3 regions of the Paenibacillus sp. FSL H3-0333 genome follow, and region 3 is predicted to be linked to each of the others. Evidence: predicted binding sites of a transcription regulator. Region 3 holds the regulator's gene; each other region holds the start of a gene.

Region 1 (4,706 bases), 1.7 Mb from region 3:
GGATCACTGATGATGGTCGAGGTTTCCTTCGCCAAAGGCGGCATCGGGGAGGTTCATTCCCATGATGCGCATGAGCAGATCAGCTATATTGTGAAGGGCAGCTTTGAGGTCAAGGTCGGGGAGGAGACGCGTATTTTGAAGGCGGGCGACAGCTTCTATGCCGGCTATAATATTCCGCATGGTGTGAAAGCACTGGAGGATTCCGTGATTCTGGATGTGTTCAATCCGTTCCGTGAGGACTTCCTGGAGAAGCAGGAATGAAGGATTATTATCTGAGTGCACCTGAGCTGCGCAGTGCTGCCGCTTATTATGCCCGTCATTTCCCCATCGAGGCGCAGAACTCGGTCCAGATTGCCGAGCATGCCGTGAACAATGAATTCATTATTCCTTATACCGGTGATCTGAGCCGCTGGATTCCGCTGGGCAAGCCGGTAGCAGACTGGCTGCATAATCCTACGAACGACCCCGAATTCACCTGGGGCATCAACCGCCACTGGCATATGCTGGATCTGGGCAAGGCCTATCTGATGAATGGCAAGCCGGAATACGTTACGGCCTTTATGCAGCATTTCCGCAGCTGGCGCGAGCAGAACCCGGTTCCTGTGATTCCGTCGTATGAGGAAGCGGTCTTTTTCCAGAAGCTGGGTCCATGGCGTCTGCTGGAGACCGGCCTGCGGGTGCAGTCCTGGATCTCTGCGTACAAATATATGGAGGACAGCCCGCTGCTGGATGGACACTTCCGCAGTGAGCTGCTGGAGGGGCTTGCGGAGCATGCTGAATTTCTGACCCGTTACCTGGGCCGCACGGAGATCAATCATGCGATTATGCATATGCAAGGCCTCTATATGATTGCTGTCTTCCATCACGGGCATCCGCGCGCACCGTATTGGCGGCAGCTGGCCGGGGAGCGCCTGGAGCTGTGCCTTTTGCATCAGGTCGGGCCGGAAGGGATTCAGATTGAGCTGACCACCCATTATCATGATGCGGCCATTGAGATGTTCGGGACGCCTTATCTGCTGGGCGCGTTATCCGGCCACCCGTTCTCTGCCTGGTACGGCGGGCAGCTCCGCAAGATGGCCGCGTTCACCGAAGCGCTGGTCCGCCCGGATCACCAGTCCACCGGGATCGGCGATTCCGACTGGATTAGCAGCGGCCGCAAGCGGCTGACGCTGCTGGGTGCTATTCTGAAGGATGATGCATTGGTTGGACGCGGCACGGGCAATGCAGAATGCCTCTGGCTGCTGGGAGCCGAGGCGTATGAGCGGTGTGTGCAGCTGCAGGCGGAGTCTGCGCCTTCGGTGAGCAGCGTGGCTTTTGTGCAGACCGGGTATTATGTGATGCGGGATCCGCAGCAGTATCTGTTCTTCGATGCCGCAGAGATGGGCGGAGCGCACGGTCATGCCGATGCGCTGAATCTGGAGTGGATGTGGAACGGGCAATTGCTCTTCACCGATACCGGGAGGTACACCTATGAGGAAGGGGAATGGCGCCGTTATTTCAAAAGCACCCGGGCACACAACACTATTACCATAGACGGGTTGGATCAGACGCCGTATATCTCTACCCAGCAATGGGGCGAGCCTGTGGCTAAGGCCAGCACGTTCCGCTGGGAGAGCAACAGCCGTTACCACTTCATTGATGCCGCGCATGACGGATACATCCGTCTTCCCGGTCCGGTAATGCACCGGCGCTGGGTGCTGCTGGGCGTGGAGGTGCCGCTGCTGCTGATTGCCGACTGGCTGGAGGCGGATGGCGAACATGAGCTGGAGCAGCGGTTCCATCTGCACCCGGAGGCGGTGCTGGAGCTGTCTTCCGAAGCCGGAGCGGCTGGAGAAGCCGTGACCAGAGCCGGAGAACCCGAAGTCGCAGCCGGAGCCGCACAACCTACAGCAACCGTGGTCTATCCCGGCTCTACAGTGAAGCTGAATATGAGCTGGATGACCAGCGGCCTGAAGGATGAACAGTTCACGGTGAGTAAGGAGCAGGGCTGGGTATCGGAGGTCTACGGCTCCAAATCGGAGATTCCGGTAGTAGAGGGCCGGGCGGCTTGGGCTGGCAAGGCTGGAATTCTGACGCTGTGCCTGCCTGGCGATACGGCGGACGGCAGCAGTCCGCTGCACGTGAGCACCTGCGTGGTGGATGCGGAGCGGCGGCGGGTCGAGCTGTCCTATGTATACGGAGATGCGAGCGGCACAATTGTAATCGGCCCGGACACCCTGGGCTGGACGGAGCGGAAGGAATAAGCATTTTGTGCTGGAAGTTATTAAAGATAAGGATATTAACAGATAAGACTTCTCCGTTGCCCGTTTTCCGGCTGCGATAGGCTTAAATGCACTTTGTACAACTAAAACATCCGATGTCTAATCGATTACCTGTTTAGGTATATTTCGTACAATAAAATATTCACGTATTGCCGGTTCTTGCCTCTTTGGGCAGATCTAGTTGCACAGACTACAGCTATACGAGAAAAGTATGCTGTTCCGCTGCTTTTAAGTGTACATTCTACAACTATCCCTGTCTTGCCCTTCACTTGGGAGGAGTTGCAGCAGTAACTGTAAGGCTTGAGACCTAATTTACATGATTTATTCAGACTCTTCCGTCCGCCGTTTGCGCGGCTCCGGGAGAGTCTTCTTTATTTCTGCATTTGCAAACAATGGCAAACGTACGTTCTGGAGCGTGCGGTGGAGGTATGCTATACTATTGAGACGAGAAGTTTCATAGATTCTGGTATTGCATTGAGTGCCAGGGTTCAACGGAAGGAGTCTGCTGAAATGACGGTTAACTTCATCATCGGCCGCTCGGGCAGCGGCAAGACGACTACAATATGGGAGCGGGTATCCTCCAGGCTGAAGGCAGAGCCGCTGGGGGCCCCAATCATTATACTTGTTCCCGAGCAGGGATCGTTCGGAGCGGAACGGGGGCTGCTGGCGGCGGGCGGCGTGAAGGGAAGTCTGCGCGCCCAGACGCTCAGCTTCTCTCGGCTTGCCTACCGGGTGAAGCAGGAGACCGGCGGCAGCGCAAGTCTGCCTATCAGTGAAGAAGGCAAGAAGATGCTGATCTACAAGATTATCAGCAAGCGCAAGGAGGAGCTGAAGCTGTTCGGGGCTTCCTCGGACCGGCCGGGATTTGTGGAGCGGCTCAGCAGTCTGCATACAGAGCTGAAACGCTGCGCTCTGGGAGCCGGAGACCTGGAGGAGCAGATCGGCAGAATGCGGGATGCCACGCTGGGCAGCCCTATTCTGGCCGGGAAGCTGGATGATCTGCATCTCGTCTTCAGCGAGCTGGACCAGGAGATGTCACAGCTCTATATAGATGAAGAGGACAGACTGGCCGAACTGGCTGAGCATATTGCGGACTCTGCCTATATCCGCGGCGCCGAGATCTGGGTGGACGGCTTCCACGGCTTCAGCAACCAGGAATTCATCGTCTTGCGTGAGCTGATGCAGTACGCGGACACAATGACCATTGCGTTAACACTGGACCGGATCTATCCGCCGGGCGTTGCCCCGCATGAGCTGGAGCTGTTCCATCCGGCGGCGGTTACTTACATTAAGCTGCGGGGAATAGCGGAGGAGATGGGACTTACCGTATGGGATGAGCTGCTGGCTCCGCCCGTCCTGCCAAGGTTCAAGGACAGTCCCGTACTCGCCCATCTGGAGCGCGGATTACAGCGCCGGCATTCCTGGACGGGACCGGCTGAACAGGTGAAGGAAGCCATCAGCATCCGGGCTGCGGCTTCACGCCGCACCGAGGTGGAGGGCGTGCTGCGCGAGATGCAGGCCCTGGCCAGAGAATCGGGAGCCAAATATGGGGAAATGGCGGTATTCATGCGCAATATGGCTGATTATGAGCCGCTGATTGCCCCGTTATTTCAGGACTTCGGCGTTCCGTTCTTCCTGGACCAGAAGCAGAGTGAGCTGCATCATCCGCTGGTGGAATTCATCCGCTCGGCCCTGGATGTCGTCCGCCGCCGCTGGCGTTATGAAGATGTGTTCCGCTGCGTGAAGACCGAGCTGCTGCTGCCGCTGGACGGAAGCATTACCCGCGCGCATATGGATGAGCTGGAGAACTACGTGCTGGCCTGCGGCATTCACGGCTCGCGCTGGACGAACGGGCGCTCCTGGAAGGGGATTCCGCGCCTCTCCCTGGAGGGCAGTGAAGCTGTAGATGAAGCGATGCTGGCAAGGATGGAGGCCTGCCGGAAGGCGGTTGCGGAACCGCTGCAGGCATTTGAGCAGAGAATCAAAGCCAGCCGCAGTGGCCTGGAACTGTGCAAGGCGGTATATCTGCTTCTGGAGGATACGGAAGCGGCACGCAAGCTTGAAGGGATGGGAGCGGAGTCTCTGAAGCAAGGCCGCCCGGAAGCCGCCCGGGAGCATAGCCAGCTCTGGGGCGCTGTTCTGGGTCTGCTGGACCAGATTGCCGAGATGATGGGCAAGGAACGGATAGAATTCAGCCTGTTCGCCGGGGTGCTGGAGACCGGGCTGGCAGAGCTTAAGATGGGGCTCGTCCCGCCCGCACTTGACCAGGTGCTGGTAGGTACGATGGACCGTACCCGGGTGTCGGGGGTGAAGTACGCCTTCCTGCTCGGTTTCAACGAAGGAGTGGTTCCGGCGCAGTTCAAGGAAGACGGCATTCTTTCAGAAGGGGAACGTCTCCTGCTGGAGAAGTCCGGTATGGAGCTTGCGCCGGGCTCCTCCCGGAAG
Region 2 (4,706 bases), 1.5 Mb from region 3:
AAAAGAAAAAGAAAAGAACATCGGAAAGTTGTTAAAAAAGTGATTAAAAAGGTGGTTAAAGTAACCTGTCCACCGCCTGAAGTCAATGTCACTACTCCTACCGTCATTGGTCCCACAGGGCCCCAAGGAGCGCAGGGCTCCCCGGGTATACCGGGAATCCCGGGGGCAAGAGGTCCCCAGGGAACAGCAGGTCCTCCGGGACCTGCCGGCGGGCCTCCAGGGCCCCAAGGCCCCCAAGGTGTGCCCGGGCCACCTGGAGCGATAGGCCCCCAGGGAGCAGCGGGGCCCGTTGGCCCGCAAGGGGCGCAGGGACTTCCGGGAGCACAGGGCCTCATAGGTCCCCAGGGCCCGCAGGGTGAACCTGGTCCGGCGGGAGCGATTGGGCCACAAGGCATTGCCGGAGCTACTGGTCCGGCCGGAGCGGCAGGAGCGGCAGGGCCGGCTGGAGCAACAGGAGCCACTGGGCCGGCCGGAGCCGCAGGAGCTGTAGGAGCTGCAGGAGCGACCGGGGCAACAGGAGCAACCGGGGCAACAGGAACGGCGGGAGGGGTATTAGGATTTGCTGATTTCTTTGCTCTGATGCCTCCTGATAATACGGCAACGGTAGCGCCGGGCACAGATGTAAGCTTTCCTCAAGATGGCCCTACCAGCGGGACAACGATTGCCCGTACCGGACCAAGTTCTTTTAATTTAGCGGCTATTGGGACGTATCAGGTGCTGTTTCAGGTTAGCGTGGACGAAGCCGGACAACTAATCTTGACTTTAAATGGTGCAGATCTCGCTTATACCGTAGTTGGGCGGGCAACAGGTACCTCGCAAATCGTAGAAATGGCGATCGTGCAAACAACGGTCATTAACAGTATTCTAACCGTTCGCAATCCTGCCGGAAATGCCGCTGCACTTACGATTACTCCTCTTGCGGGAGGAACAAGACCCGTTTCAGCACATCTTGTTATTACACAATTAGCATAGCGGCTATTTTACGAATAGAGCATAATGAAATTTTGCCACCAGTAGCTTGGTGGCTTTTTTGTGATCACAATAAACCACATGACATTTATGTCACACCAACTCCCATATTGTTAGCTCATTCGATGGGGAATTCCATCTTAGCCTCTTATACTGGAAATATATTGATTCACTTCCGAAAGGGGCTATTCACCAGTGACTGAAGCTATCAAAGCAATTATATTAGGGATTATTGAGGGGTTGACTGAATTTTTGCCGGTCTCGTCTACCGGGCACCTTATTCTGGCAGGGGATCTGCTGAAGTTCGAGGGGGAGGCTGCGGTTACCTTCAAAATCGTGATCCAGCTAGGTGCGGTAATGGCCGTGCTGCTGCTGTATTGGAAGAAGTATTTGAACATTGGCGTGAATATGCTTAAGATGGATTTCGCCAAGAGTAAGGGATTGAATGCAATTCATATGATCCTGGCCATGGTACCAGCGTTAATCATCTATCTACTATTCAAGGACACGATTAAAAGCCAGCTATTCGGCCCCAAGCCGGTCCTCATTGGTCTGATTGCCGGTGGTCTCTTGATGATCTTCGCTGCACGCAGCAGGAGATCCGTAACGTCAGAGACGGTAGACGGTCTTAATTATACGCAAGCCTTCGGCATCGGGCTGTTCCAGTGTCTGGCACTGTGGCCCGGGTTCTCTAGATCCGGTTCGACGATCTCAGGCGGTCTGCTGCTGGGAACCAGCCAGAAAGCCGCTGCGGACTTCACCTTCCTGATCTCCGTGCCGGTGATGTTCGGAGCAAGCCTCCTGGACCTGTATGACAGCAGGGATCTACTCAATTCAGATACGCTGACCCTGATGCTAATCGGGTTCGTGACGTCCTTCCTCGTAGCCATGATTGCAGTAGTCACGTTCATCAAGCTGATCAAGCGGCTCCGCCTGGAGTGGTTCGCGCTGTACCGGTTCGTGTTAGCGGGGCTGTTCTATGTAATTGTTATACTGTAAAATCCTGCTCTCAGCCGTATTCCTTAGGCTCCTGCAGCAGGATGGAGAAGGTCTGGGTAACGTGGTCCACTTCAATCGTCTCGATACCCACAAAATCCGGAATTTCAGGATGAACGGCATCCACGCTATATTCAGGGTGAGTCAGCAATAATTGAATGACTTTCAAGGCTTCCACGTTGATCTTGATCCCCTTTACAGTAGAATCTAACCCTGTTATAGAGGGGAATCTCCGCCCTCCGGGTCTATAGCGTATTATCCCCGCAGCGCTTAGCGAATATGTCTGTGGATGATATTTCTGTCTTCGTTACGTTCCATAACAGCCATTAATTGCCCCTGGAAAATCCGTCTCTGGATCTGGTCGATCCGCTGCAGCGCGAGGGGAACGGGAACCTGGAACGCTACAGCCAGCTCGGCAACGGCATCCTCACGAAGCTCGGGCAGCGTATTCGCGGAGATCATACTATAGGGCATGGAGGCATACAGAATGAACCGGTCGGATTCATCTCTCTGCGCCTGCGTGAACACTCCGGGCATAAGCGTAGACTTGCCGGCATGCCGCAGCAGATGACAGAGCTCGTGGAGGAATTCCAGCCGCTGCAGCTCGGGAGGGAGGCGGTTGTCGATGAACATACTGTACATTCCGGCCGCAGCCTCAATCGCCTTGCTTCTGACATCCAGATAGTGTACCCAGATATTGAGCTGCTTCGCTATGTAATCAATGGAGATATCGGCCGGCTTGCGGACGCCAATGCGCTGGTATAGATCCTCTGTCCATTTCTCCAAAGCGGTCATCTGATAATAGCCTTGCATAATCAATCACCCCATATATAAGATCGTATGTTCGTGTTATTGGCCAAAAGAAAAGCCCTTAAGGGCTAAGCAGCAGTTCAGCGCGTACTCTTCAACGGCTGAAATATGGAACGGGTGTTCCTGTGTATGTAAGCATAAAGGAATTACGCCCGAATATCAAGTGTTTTTCCCAAGGTGGGGTGCGTGGCCTGACTCAGCATCTGAACCATATCCTGGGCGCTGCTCTGCGCCTGCTCCTTGGCAAGGCTCATCACCTGCAGCCCTGCGGCCTGCTGTAAGGATGACTGGCTCATCACTACGGATAATGCAGCAATATCCATCCGGCATTCCTCCCTTCATTTGTTGTTAAGCTATTGCTTCATACTCTATATCGACTACTGGACGCCTGTCCGTTAGGTGAAAGGTATTTCTTTGCCAATTGGCCCATGCAACGGGGCGGAATTCCACATATTCTGTGCTGTATTCAATATTCAAGAGGAGGAATTAATTATGGGAGCAGAGTATGGTTGCGGTTGTGGAAATAACGTAGGTGGAGTGAATCAGGGACCTCCAATCGTTCCGGTAGTAAGCCCTTGGACTTCGACAGGTGCCATTCTGGTTCTGTTCATTCTGCTGGTTATCATCACTAAAGCCTGTTTGTTCTAGAACCGCCTATAGCCAGTGTAGCCCTGTCCGGCCTGTGCCGGATAGGGCTATTTCTTTTTCTTCTTATGAGCACGGACCGTTGGCCCGATCTGGCGTTTGATTCTGCCTGTAGCTACGTCGGTTTCAATAATATAGAGTTCCTTGATTGTTCCTGCAAGCGCGAACCATTCCTGTAAGGCTTCAGCTTCGGACATAGGGCCGTACAGCCTTTTGCCCCGATAACAGATATAGAACACTTCCGGCTCTCCATCTAAGTTATATTATCCCATTTCATTCTACGCTTTATCGCGGTGAAATTGAATAACATCCCCCACATGCCGGCTTATTTGAAAATAAATTCCACACGCGTACCGTCTGCGAATGCTTCCAGCTGATTGCCGACCCAGCTTCCCGCTCCGCGGTTATCACTGGGCGTTATGTACTCAATATGCGCCCCGGCTCCGCCTTCCTCACACATGGCCATCGGCCATTCGTCCCGGTCATAGCCTTTCTTCGTGGGGACTCCCTTCAGAGACGCCTTGCGGTTCTCCTCCGCGTCCTTGCGGTTGATGGTGCAGATCGCTGACTCTCCCTTGCGGATGGCCTTCTGGATGTGCTTTGCGGTCTCCGGGTAGCGGTCTGCCGGGAACTTCAGCTTCACGACCTCCGAAGGATTCGCAGAAGGGGTCTGCGGCAGCCATTGTCCGTTCTCCTCCAGCAGGTAGGCGGCAAGACTGAGCAGGGCGATAATGATGAGACTGATGATGGACTTTTTGGCTTTCATATCTGCTCCTTTGTAAGTGGGTATGGGTATAATGCCTGTGCCCTGAATAGTATAGCGTAAGAATAACGGATTGCGACAGCCCTAATTCTGTGCATTTGCCGTGCTGAAGTTCCACAATTCGTCATAATATGTACAAACACAAGGAAAAGGATGGTGGAAAATGTGGAACAGCGCAACCTCAGGGACCTGCTGGATTCAGCCTCGCGGCTGATAGGTGATGTGCAGTGGCAAGCGGCTTTTCGCAAAATACAGATGTCTCCCGCTGACGCGGAGCTGGGGGCGCCCGCAAGGAAGCTGCTGGAGACGCTGTACTGGCTGCAGGGCCAGGGAATGATCAGCGGTCAGCATGATTACCTGGAGAGCCCGGATGATATCAACAACAAGCTGAAGAATACCGCTGGCAGCTACGCCGGACTACACGGTTATGAGATGGGGCCGATCAGCGGCCAGACGGAGAAGCTTATCAGCAGCCAGCGGCAGGGAGTAACCGACAGTGCGATCCGCTGGCATAAGGCCGGGG
Region 3 (4,706 bases):
GATGATATACCATAGCAATCCATAAGCTAATCCAAAGTAAAGGAGTATACCCAGTATGGATAGGGACAGAAGAATGAGGATAACCTTATTTCCGTTCATACATTTACCTCCTAAATAAAAAAACTCTCCCGATTTTTAGTGCGGGGGAGAGACTGAAGATGAAGACTGAGCAAAACCCTTACAACATAATATAAAGGAATTATAACTCCAGATCAATTCATTTTACATACTATTCCATCTCCTATATACTTAACCAGAAGAGAATTCTAGTGGCAGACATGGGAGCGGATGATGAAGAATACATATAAGATTATGCTTTCGCTGATGCTCATCCTGGCGCTAACATGTCCGGTGGCTGGGGCGGAAGGAGTGGCTGTGCCAGCGGAGACCCAAACTAGGCTTATGGAGCAATATGGGCTGGATGCGCCGGCTCTGCCGTTGTGGGATTGGAGCAGCGTTGATGTCGGGGGCAGTGGCATTACAGGTGGGATGCTGTTCGTGTACCGGATGATGTTGAATCCGCTGGGGGTCATGTTGCTAGAGATACTATATATTCTGTAGTAGAGGGGGAAAAGAATGAATTCGCGTTATGATACGCCAAGCCCTGCACGCAGAGTCCGCAGGAGATCGGGCGGTAAGTCGTTACTGGTTCTTATCCTTGTTCTGATTGTGATGGCGGTTACGAATCCGGGAAAGGAAGCATTCAGTGAATATTCTGTAAAGAATCTGGAAAATACGCTCGGTCAGGAAATAGGCGACGGAATTACCAAGCAGGTGGCCCAGCCTGTAATTGAGTCTTTGACCGTGAGGGATAACTACATTTTGTTTTCTGTATTCAGTGTACCGGACCTTAAGAATACCAATTTTTTTACCCGGGATGGCGGGGCCACGAAGAAGTATATCGGATTGTTCAAAATCCTGTTTATTAAGCTGTAAATATGGTTTACATATTGTTCCATGACCCGGTATAATTGAATAGATTCGAGACGGAATCTTTAATATGGTTGTGGAACAAGGAGGAACGAAGTTGAATACGGCTTATAAAGTACTGTCCAGTGATGCTGATCTATTCGCTGCCGCACTGGCACAGGTACAGGTCTACGTCGTTCAGCTGGTTGATGGCAAACCGCATGTGATTGCTGATTATGCCGGACCTGTACAGAAATGGACACCGGAGTACATTGTGCTGGCCGGAATGACTTATAGACGCGATGAATTTGAATTCCGGGTACGATTGAACAAGAAGTAAGCAGATTCGCTGCCCACTACCTGCAGCTCTAACTAACATTACTGCCGAATCACACAATCTTTGGAGCCATTCTTGGCATCTCTTATACTATCCAAGTGTAAAAGAGGTGTAAAGATGAGCCAAAGAGAACGTAACCGGATTCGCAGAGCCATTAATGTCCTGCTGACACAGCGGGCAATCCTGCTGGAGAGACTGGAAGAAATCAATGAGAATCTGCGCAGGGTGCCTAGAGGTTCGCGGGCCAGAAGAGAACTGCTGGCAGCCAGAGAATCGATCCGCGAGGCCATCCGTTTGAATACGGTGGCTATCCGTCTGTTGAGAAGTGTGCTGTAGTCTGTATCCGCTCTAATTTATATGAGTCACAGGAACCCTTGGGACGCAATCTGGCGTCTCAAGGGTTTTTGCGACGTTCCTATTCCCGGATGGTGACACGGGTACCTATGGGAACGAGGGCGGCTAGAGCCAGAACATCTGCGTTATACATACGAATACAGCCGTGTGAGACCATGTGGCCGATGGAGGATGGGTCATTGGTTCCGTGGATGCCGTAATGCGGCTTGGACAGTCCCATCCAGAAGGCACCGAACGGACCGCCCGGATTGGGCTGTTTGTTAATGATGGTGTATTCGCCTACAGGCGAGACGGTTAACATTTTGCCGATGCCGACAGGGAAGCCTCTGGTGACAACGTCATTATCCAGCAGGTACAGCATGCGCTGTGACAGATCGACGATAATTCGGTAATTGGGCATACAGATCAGCACTCCTTTGTAACAGGATATGTGCGGAGCTAGGCAGCGGTTCGCAGAAAAAATGGCCAAAAAGCCGAATGCGAACAAATGTTTGTATACATCTTTTTGGCCACTACACGAAGTAAAATGAACATAAAACAGGCTGCTTCGCATGGTGCGGAGCAGCCTGTTCTTAAGCGGGGAGTAGATTAGTGGATATCGCGGAATAATCCGATGACCCGGCCCAAAATCGTAACGCGGTTGAGGCGGAGAGGCTCGTACGCCGGATTCTCCGGCTGCAGCCTGATATGATCCCGTTCTTTGTAGAAGGTCTTGACAGTTGCTTCATCTTCTTCGGTCATCGCTACAACAATATCGCCGTTGTCGGCAGTCTGCTGCTGGCGCACGATGACATAATCCCCGTTCATAATTCCGGCATCCACCATACTGTCACCAAGGACAGATAGCATAAATACCTTGTTATCACCTACATAATGAGCAGGCAACGGGAAGTAATCCTCAATATTCTCTGTTGCTGTAATAGGAACACCAGCTGTAACCTTACCCACTACCGGGATGCGGGTAACGGTCTGGACGAATTGATGCACATTCTCTGAATCTTCCTGGCCGAGTAGTTCAATGGCACGCGGTTTCGTTGGGTCACGCCGGATCAGGCCCTTTTTCTCAAGCCGGTCCAAGTGACCATGCACGGTGGAGCTGGAGGCCAGTCCGACAGCCTCGCCAATCTCGCGGACGGACGGAGGATAACCCTTGCTGCGGACTTCATTACGTATAAATTCCAGGATCGCCAGCTGACGACTAGAAATCTTTGACATCGGTATCAACCCCATATACTATGTTTGGGAAAATTATAACATAGAACTTCCGTTCGTACAAACATAAGTTCTAAAATGAGGAAAATAAGAGAACGGAAATAAAGAGAACAAATGTTCCGAAAAAACTATTGATCGAAACACATGTTCGTGTTATATTATTTTCGAAAGCAAGAACATGTGTTTGGAGGATGATAATCATGTTAAAGTATAGTACATACAACAGCATCTACAATAATGAGGATATCAAGGTGTCCGCTCCCGGTAATCCAACTGCTAATAGTAATGTAACCAAGATCAAGGACGCGATTCTTCATAGTGTCGCTGCGCTATCATCACTATTCCGTCAGGTTAGCCTGATGAAGATGCTCCTGGTGCTGATGCTTGTTATTTCGGGATTCACTGTGGTGGGGAATGTTTTTGCCGGTTCGGTCTCGTCGATGAAGCCGGATAAGCGGATTGTAGTCGAACGCGGGGATACCTTATGGAGTATTGCGTTAAGCAACAAGCCTGAGGACATGAAGACAGCCGTATATATAGAAGGAATAATGAAGAGTAATCATTTGGAGAACAGCTTCATTAAGGCCGGAGATATTCTGACTTTACCTTTATACTGAAGGAATGCAGCAGGCTAATGATCGACTCGGAGAGCTTTCAGGGGGTAGACCTTGACAAGCTCTTTTTCTCATGGCAAAGTTAAAATGAATTTAGAGGGAGGGAAACGTATTGAATATTGACGAATTGGTCGCACGCATCAATGAATTGGCACGCAAAGCTAAGAACGGCGGCCTGAATGAAGAGGAACTGGCTGAACGTGCCAAGCTCCGCGAGATTTACCTGGGGAATATCCGCACTAACTTTCGGGCCCAGCTTGATACCATCGAAATTGTGGACAATCCGGAGCATGAAGAAGGCAATAACGGACTTAAGCATTAGCCTGTTGCCTTTTCATAGATAATACAGGATGACTAGGGGGAACTTACATGGCCCGTTCTTGGGAAAGAATGGTTCAACGCAACACCAAGCAAATTAACCAGCAAAGAAAGAAGCAGGGGAAGGACTCCATTTACACTTCCAGCACTAAGACTGCTGCGAAAAGCATCGATATTTTCAAAGGCCGCAATATTGTATTCCCCGTTGTACTGATGCTGCTTGGCATCATGTTCTGGGTGGTCGGCTCAATTGACGAAGCCAAAGGAAGCGGGATTCTGGCCAACTGGCTGGGTGTAGTGCTGTACTTCCTGCTTGCTGCGCTGCTGTTCTTCCGCCGTCCGTTCCTTAAGGTTGAGCGTGCGCGTATCTCTACTATTAAATACAACCGCGAACGCTTCCTGGCTGCGGCGGATATTGAGAAGATCACTTTATCGCGCAGTGTAGTTACTATTAAGTATAAGGGTAAGCGCAAGCAGTGGATTTTCTCCAAGCTGATTAACCGTTATGACACTGCTGCGATGGGGGAACGCCTGGAGCAGTTCGCCAAGAACAACAACATTGAGGTTGTGCACGAATAGGAAGACAGACCAGCATATAGGGAGTGGAAGAACAAATGCCGATTACCGCCGTACTATTTGACCTTGACGATACTCTGCTGTGGGATGACCGCAGTGTGGAAGAAGCCTTCCGCTATGCTTGTGAGGCTGCTGGAGATTCCGTTGATCCCGGGGAGCTGGAAGCTGCTGTACGCAGGGAAGCCCGTACACTGTACGAATCCTATGAGACGTATCCGTTCACGAAGCTAATCGGTATTAACCCGTATGAAGCGCTGTGGGCGAACTTCACTGCCGGTGAGCAGCCGGAGTTCCGTCAACTGGAACAGCTTGCCCCTGTCTACCGTAAGGAATCCTGGCGCCGCGGCCTGGCCTCACTCGGGGTAGAGGATGAAGCGCTGGCTGCA

What was found. The regulator LexA, encoded in region 3, represses DNA repair genes until DNA is damaged. The targets are predictions, from matches to a motif close to CGAACATATGTTCG.
Region 1: addB (helicase-exonuclease AddAB subunit AddB) is a predicted target of LexA. The motif match lies at 2,658-2,671, and genes of this name have one in related genera.
Region 2: MHH78_RS11200 (ImmA/IrrE family metallo-endopeptidase) is a predicted target of LexA. The motif match lies at 2,799-2,812, and genes of this name have one in related genera.

Annotation. Positions count from the first base shown of each region.
Region 1 covers NZ_JBBODG010000001.1:2,362,253-2,366,958, forward strand. The annotation lists gene MHH78_RS10525 (cupin domain-containing protein) at 1-261, shown strand, start outside; gene MHH78_RS10530 (alginate lyase family protein) at 258-2,243, shown strand; gene addB (helicase-exonuclease AddAB subunit AddB) at 2,772-4,706, shown strand, end outside.
Region 2 covers NZ_JBBODG010000001.1:2,510,494-2,515,199, forward strand. The annotation lists gene MHH78_RS11185 (collagen-like protein) at 52-972, shown strand; gene MHH78_RS11190 (undecaprenyl-diphosphate phosphatase) at 1,165-1,968, shown strand; gene MHH78_RS11195 (hypothetical protein) at 1,979-2,143, opposite strand; gene MHH78_RS11200 (ImmA/IrrE family metallo-endopeptidase) at 2,236-2,778, opposite strand; gene MHH78_RS11205 (YjfB family protein) at 2,922-3,098, opposite strand; gene MHH78_RS11210 (hypothetical protein) at 3,268-3,423, shown strand; gene MHH78_RS11215 (hypothetical protein) at 3,471-3,617, opposite strand; gene MHH78_RS11220 (NucA/NucB deoxyribonuclease domain-containing protein) at 3,746-4,186, opposite strand; gene MHH78_RS11225 (glycosyl hydrolase) at 4,349-4,706, shown strand, end outside.
Region 3 covers NZ_JBBODG010000001.1:4,034,116-4,038,821, forward strand. The annotation lists gene MHH78_RS18270 (hypothetical protein) at 289-561, shown strand; gene MHH78_RS18275 (hypothetical protein) at 577-936, shown strand; gene MHH78_RS18280 (hypothetical protein) at 1,028-1,249, shown strand; gene MHH78_RS18285 (hypothetical protein) at 1,364-1,582, shown strand; gene MHH78_RS18290 (L,D-transpeptidase) at 1,662-2,000, opposite strand; gene lexA (transcriptional repressor LexA) at 2,189-2,815, opposite strand; gene MHH78_RS18300 (LysM peptidoglycan-binding domain-containing protein) at 3,013-3,429, shown strand; gene MHH78_RS18305 (DUF896 domain-containing protein) at 3,539-3,748, shown strand; gene MHH78_RS18310 (hypothetical protein) at 3,796-4,323, shown strand; gene MHH78_RS18315 (HAD family hydrolase) at 4,359-4,706, shown strand, end outside.